One region of the Streptomyces sp. NBC_01520 genome, then DNA from elsewhere that is predicted to be linked to it. Evidence: predicted binding sites of a transcription regulator. Region 1 holds the regulator's gene; the other holds the start of a gene.
What was found. The regulator HrcA, encoded in region 1, represses chaperone genes, less so after heat shock. The targets are predictions, from matches to a motif close to TTNGCACTCNGNNNNNCNGAGTGCNAA.
Positions count from the first base shown of each region.

Region 1 (3,362 bases):
GGACCGGCGGGCGGTGCGGCGTGGACGTCGTCGTCGTGCGGGGTTCAGCGGCCGTTGAAGGCGTCCTTCAGCCGGGAGAACAGTCCCTGCTGGCCCGGCTGGAACTGGCCGGTGGGCCGTTCCTCGCCACGCAGCTTCGACAGCTCCCGCAGGAGGCGCTCCTGTTCGGGGTCCATCTTCGTCGGGGTCATGACCTCGACGTGGACGATCAGGTCACCGCGCCCGCCGCCGCGCAGATGCGTGATGCCGCGCCCGTGCAGCGGGACCGACTGGCCGGACTGGGTGCCCGGCCGGATGTCGATCTCCTCCAGCCCGTCCAGTGTCTCCAGCGGCACCTGGGTGCCGAGCGCGCCGGCCGTCATCGGGATGGTGACGGTGCAGTGCAGGTCGTCGCCGCGCCGTTGGAACACCGCGTGCGCCAACTCGTGGATCTCGACGTACAGATCGCCGGCCGGGCCGCCGCCGGGGCCGACCTCTCCCTCGCCCGCGAGCTGGATGCGGGTGCCGTTGTCGACACCTGCGGGGATCTTCACGGTGAGGGTGCGCCGCGAGCGGATGCGGCCGTCGCCGGCGCACTCGGGGCAGGGGGTCGGCACGACGGTGCCGAAGCCCTGGCACTGCGGGCAGGGTCGTGAGGTCATGACCTGGCCGAGGAAGGACCGGGTGACCTGGGAGACCTCGCCGCGGCCGCGGCACATGTCACAGGTCTGCGCGGAGGTGCCGGGTGCGGCGCCCTCGCCACTGCAGGTCGTACAGACGACCGCCGTGTCGACCTGGATGTCCTTGGTCGTGCCGAAGGCCGCCTCGTTGAGGTCGATCTCCAGCCGGATCATGGCGTCCTGGCCGCGCCGGGTCCGCGAACGGGGCCCGCGCTGGGCGGCGTTGCCGAAGAACGCGTCCATGATGTCGCTGAAGTTGCCGAAGCCGCCGGCTCCGAAACCGCCCGCGCCGCCACCGCCGGAGGCGGACAGCGGGTCGCCACCGAGGTCGTAGACCTGCTTCTTCTGCGGGTCCGACAGCACCTCGTAAGCGGCGTTGATCTCCTTGAACCGCTCCTGGGTCTTCGGGTCCGGGTTGACATCCGGGTGCAGCTCGCGGGCGAGCCTGCGGAATGCCTTCTTGATCTCGTCCTGAGATGCGTCGCGGCGCACGCCGAGTACGGCGTAGTAGTCCGTGGCCACTTACGACTCCGCCAGGATCTGTCCGACGTAACGTGCCACTGCGCGTACCGCTCCCATCGTTCCGGGGTAGTCCATGCGGGTCGGTCCGACCACGCCGAGTTTGGCGACTGCCTCGTCGCCCGAACCGTAGCCGACCGCGACGACGGACGTGGAGTTGAGGCCCTCGTGGGCGTTCTCGTGCCCGATCCGTACGGTCATGGCTGAGTCCGTGGCCTCACCGAGCAGCTTCAGCAGGACGACCTGTTCCTCCAGTGCTTCCAGCACCGGCCGGATCATCACAGGGAAGTCGTGCCCGAAGCGGGTGAGGTTGGAGGTGCCGCCGATCATCAGCCGCTCCTCCGTCTCTTCGACCAGAGTTTCGAGAAGGACGGAGAGCACCGTCGAGACGGTTCCCCGGTCCTCGTTCTCGAAGGACTCCGGCAGGTCCTGCACCAGTTGCGGAACGTCCGCGAAGCGGCGTCCGACGACCCGGCTGTTGAGCCGGGCCCGCAGATCGGCGAGAGAGGTCTCGCCGAACGGGGCGGGGCAGTCGATCATACGCTGTTCGACCCGGCCCGTATCCGTGATCAGTACGAGCATCAGACGGGCCGGAGCGAGCGAGAGCAGTTCCACGTGCCGCACCGTGGAACGGGTCAGCGAGGGGTACTGCACGACGGCGACCTGCCGGGTCAGCTGCGCGAGCAGCCGGACCGTGCGGCCCACGACGTCGTCGAGGTCGACCGCGCCGTCGAGGAAATTCTGAATGGCCCGGCGCTCCGGCGACGACAGGGGCTTGACGCCCGCGAGCTTGTCGACGAAGAGCCGGTATCCCTTGTCCGTCGGGATGCGCCCCGCACTGGTGTGCGGCTGGGCGATGAAGCCCTCGTCCTCCAGCACCGCCATGTCGTTGCGGACGGTGGCCGGGGAGACCCCGAGCCTGTGCCGCTCCGTGAGCGCCTTGGAGCCGACGGGCTCCTCGGTGCCGACATAGTCCTGGACGATGGCGCGCAGCACTTCGAGTCTGCGTTCGCTGAGCATCGCGCACACCTCCAGCTGTGGTTCTCCGGTGTCTGCCTGGCACTCTGTGTGTTCGAGTGCCAGCAATCCCCCCGGTCAGTGTACGGGGGCGGGGTGGGGCCGGGGCAAGGGCGACCGGCCATGCCGTGGCGGGAGTGCGCAGGCCGATGCCGATAGCGTCACCGTATGGACGTCTCTTGGGAAGACTTCGGCTGGGAGCGGTTGGGCAACGGTACGGGACGCCGACGCCTTCCCGTCTGGGACGCGACCGCCGCGCTGGTGGCCGGGGCGGACGGCGTGCTGCTCTACGACACCGGTTCGACGCTCCGCGAGGGGGCCGCGCTGAGGACTCAGGCGGAGGCCCTGTTCGGCCGGAGGGTGACGCATGTCGCACTGAGCCACCCCCATTTCGACCATGTGCTGGGCACCGCCGCGTTCGCCGGGGCGGAGGTCTACGGGGCGGTCGGCACGGCCGAGCTGCTGGGGCGGCACGGGGCGGCGGGGCTGCGCGCGGACGCGATGCGGCACGGGATGAGCGAGGAGGAAGCCACGGCGGCGACGGACGTGCTCGTGGCGCCGCACCACCAGGTGAGCGGGGAGTGGACGCTCGACCTGGGCGGCGGCCTCCAGGTGCTGCTGGCCAACGTGGGTCCCGGGCACACCGGCCACGACCTCGCGGTGCTGGTGCCGGGCTCCCCCGTCGTGGTCCTCTGCGGTGATCTGGTCGAGGAGTCCGGCGAGCCGCAGGCCGGCCCGGACGCGGTCCCTTCCCACTGGCCGGCCGCGCTGGACCGGCTGCTGGAGCTGGGCGGCGAGGACGCGTCGTACGTGCCGGGGCACGGGGCGGTGGTGGACGCCGCGTTCGTACGGGCGCAGCGCGACCGGCTGGCGGCCCGCTTCGGCGTGTCCTGAGCGGGTCGCCCTCTATCGTCGTGCCATGCGCAGCTACCAGCCGGACCTGACTCCGCCGTGGAAGAGGTCCGCCCCCGCCCCCGAGGTACCCGCCGAGCCCGATCTGGTCGTGGAGGAGGCGGTCAGCGGCTTCTGCGGTGCGGTGATCCGGTGCGAGAAGACGGCCCAGGGGCCCACGGTCACGCTGGAGGACCGTTTCGGCAAGCACCGGGTGTTCCCGATGGAGCCGCGCGGCTTCCTGCTGGAGGGCCGGGTGGTCACCCTCGTGCGGCC
Region 1 is NZ_CP109404.1:2,585,163-2,588,524, forward strand. It holds gene dnaJ (molecular chaperone DnaJ) at 45-1,181, opposite strand; gene hrcA (heat-inducible transcriptional repressor HrcA) at 1,182-2,198, opposite strand; gene OG524_RS11755 (MBL fold metallo-hydrolase) at 2,364-3,089, shown strand; gene OG524_RS11760 (DUF3097 domain-containing protein) at 3,115-3,362, shown strand, end outside.

Region 2 (3,362 bases), 2.3 Mb from region 1:
CAGCGGCTCGACGGCGGCGCGGCGCACGACCGCGACACCCGTGGCCTCGTCGCCGGTCTTGCCGAGGTTGCCCTCGAGGACCTTGACGGCGTGGACCAGAGCGGAGCCACCACCGGAGACGATGCCCTCCTCGACCGCGGCGCGGGTCGCGGAGATGGCGTCCTCCAGACGGTGCTTCTTCTCCTTGAGCTCCACCTCGGTGGCGGCACCGACACGGATCACGCACACGCCGCCGGCCAGCTTCGCGAGGCGCTCCTGGAGCTTCTCGCGGTCCCAGTCGGAGTCCGTGGACTCGATCTCGGCCTTGATCTGGTTGACGCGGCCCTTGACGTCGGCGGAGTCGCCGCCGCCGTCGACGATGGTCGTGTCGTCCTTGGAGACGGTGACGCGGCGGGCGGTGCCCAGCACGTCGAGACCGGCGCCGTCGAGCTTGAGGCCCACCTCTTCGGCGATGACGGTCGCACCGGTGAGGGTGGCGATGTCGCCGAGCATGGCCTTGCGGCGGTCACCGAAGCCCGGGGCCTTCACCGCGACGGCGTTGAAGGTGCCACGGATCTTGTTGACGACGAGGGTGGAGAGCGCCTCGCCCTCGACGTCCTCGGCGATGATCAGGAGCGGCTTGGAGGCGCCGGCCTGGATGACCTTCTCCAGCAGCGGGAGCAGCTCCTGGATGGAGCCGATCTTGCCCTGGTGGATCAGGATGTACGGGTCGTCGAGGACGGCCTCCATACGCTCCTGGTCGGTCACCATGTACGGGGACAGGTAGCCCTTGTCGAAGGCCATGCCCTCGGTGAACTCAAGGTCCAGACCGAAGGTGTTGGACTCCTCGACGGTGATGACACCGTCCTTGCCGACCTTGTCCATCGCGTCCGCGATGAGCTCGCCGACCTGGCTGTCCTGCGCGGAGAGCGCGGCCACGGCGGCGATGTCGGACTTGTCGTCGATCGGGCGGGCGGTCGCGAGGAGCTCCTCGGACACGGCCTTCACGGCGGCGTCGATGCCCTTCTTCAGGGCGGCCGGGGACGCGCCCGCGGCAACGTTGCGCAGACCCTCGCGGACGAGAGCCTGGGCGAGCACGGTGGCGGTGGTGGTGCCGTCACCCGCTACGTCGTTGGTCTTGGTCGCCACCTCCTTCACCAGCTGGGCACCGAGGTTCTCGTACGGGTCGTCGAGCTCGACCTCGCGCGCGATGGTGACACCGTCGTTGGTGATGGTGGGGGCGCCGAACTTCTTGTCGATGACGACGTTGCGGCCCTTCGGACCGATCGTCACCTTCACCGTGTCGGCAAGCTTGTTGACGCCGCGCTCAAGGGCGCGACGGGCGTCCTCGTCGAACTTCAGAATCTTCGCCATGGGCTGAGCTGTCCTCTCAAACGAACTGCGCCCCTCGCCGCCCGGCTAGTTATTTCGCAGGGGACCAGGGGCGCAGAACAGAAGCAAACGTGGGTGAATTACTTCTCGACGATCGCGAGAACGTCGCGCGCCGAGAGGACGAGGTACTCCTCGCCGTTGTACTTCACCTCGGTGCCGCCGTACTTGCTGTACAGAACGACATCGCCGGTCTTGACGTCGAGCGGAAGGCGCTCGCCGTTCTCGAAGCGGCCCGGGCCCACGGCCAGGACGACGCCCTCCTGGGGCTTCTCCTTGGCGGTGTCCGGAATGACCAGGCCGGAAGCCGTGGTCTGCTCGGCGTCGAGCGGCTGGACCACAATGCGGTCCTCGAGCGGCTTGATCGCAACCTTGGAGCTGGTGGTCGACACGATCCGGTCTCCCCCTTCGGAGATCTCACGGGGTTTAACAGTCTGTGGGTGGCGACCAGGTCGATCCGTCGTCGCGGGTGCCGGACCTGCCGTGTCGCACAGTGGTGCTGGCACTCTCCAGTGGGGAGTGCCAGACCTGAGACTATGACCGCGATTAGCACTCGGTCAAGCGGAGTGCCAATTCACCACCCTCGCGTGGCGCCCCGGGACCGGCGTACGCCCGGACAACGCGAGAGGGGGCCGCGGTGTTCCGGGCGGAGCGCGGTGCTCTCAGACGTAGTCCTCCAGCTTGGCCACGGCGTACCCCTTGTCCGTGATCGTCTTCATGACGCGGCGGACCATGTCGGTCATGGATCCCTCCCATGCCCCGGGTCCGCGGAAGTGGGTGAGGATGATGTCGCCGGGGTGCAGGTCCCGGTCCCGCTCGCGCCATTCCATGTGGTCGGGGAACGCCTCGGCCGCCCACAGGGGTACCGCCTCGATGCCGCAGGACCTGGCGATGCGCAGGGTGTCGCCGTCGTAGTTGCCGAACGGCGGCCTGAAGAGCGTGGGCCGCTTCCCGAAGTACTTCTCGATCTTGTCCTGCTCGCCGCAGATCTCCCGCCGCTGGTCGGCCCTGGAGAGCCCGGGCAGATAGCGGTGGTTGAGGGTGTGGTTGCTGAGGGTGACGCCGCGCGCCTGCATGTCCTTGAAGTAGCCGTAGTTGTCGCTGACCAGGTAGTCGCTGAGGAAGGCGCTGTACGGGATGTCCAGCTCCGTCATCATCTTCAGCAGTTCGGGGTCCTTCTCCGCGCCGTCGTCCATCGTCAGGAAGACGATCCGTTCCTCGGTCGGGACGGCGGTGAAGACCGGGGGCAGCGTGTCCCCGCCCTCGACCCCGAACCCCTCGCGGGTGGTGATGCGCGGCTTCTCCGCGGGCGGCGCCGGGGCGGTCAGCGGGACCTTCGCCAGCCCCCATTTCTTCGCGGCGGCCACCCGCGCGGCCTGCTGCCGTTTCAGCCGCTCGGCGCGGGCCTCCGCCGCACCGGCGGCGACTGCCGCCCCGGGCCGGCCGGCGGCCGGTTCGGCCCGCTGCCCCCGGTCCGCCCGACCGCCGTCCGCCCCTTCGGCGCACGCGGAGGCGACGGCGGCGACCAGCAGGGCCGCCAGAACCGCACGGACCGGCTTGTGCCGCTTCATAGCGGATTTTTCGTTTTGTCGTACTGGCTGCATGGCGCCGCATCCTGCCAGCCGGTCGGCGGACCCCCGCCCCGACACTTCCGGCGGGCCCGGCACGTCCCCCGGCTGGCTCACAATGGACCGGTGAACGCCCACCTCCCTGCGGACCCAGCAGACCCTTCCGACCCGCTCGCCGCATTCGCCGCCCTGCGTACCCCCGAGGGCGTGGCGCTGCTGGCGGAACTGCGCGACCACGACCCCGCCCAGGAGCTGGCCACGGCGACCCGGCTGCGTCGTACGCACCCGGCCGGACTGGTGTCGGCGGCGCTCGGCCAGGCGCGGCTGCGGCAGCGCGCGGTGGCGAAGTTCGGGGCGGCGGACGCGTACCGGATGTTCTTCACCCCGAACGGCGTGGAGCAGGCGACCCGGACCTCGGTCGCCACC
Region 2 is NZ_CP109404.1:4,856,677-4,860,038, reverse strand. It holds gene groL (chaperonin GroEL) at 1-1,353, opposite strand, end outside; gene groES (co-chaperone GroES) at 1,452-1,760, opposite strand; gene OG524_RS22230 (polysaccharide deacetylase family protein) at 2,031-2,939, opposite strand; gene OG524_RS22225 (THUMP-like domain-containing protein) at 3,063-3,362, shown strand, end outside.
Region 2: a site for HrcA is predicted at 1,915-1,941, ahead of groES (co-chaperone GroES). Genes of this name have one in related genera too.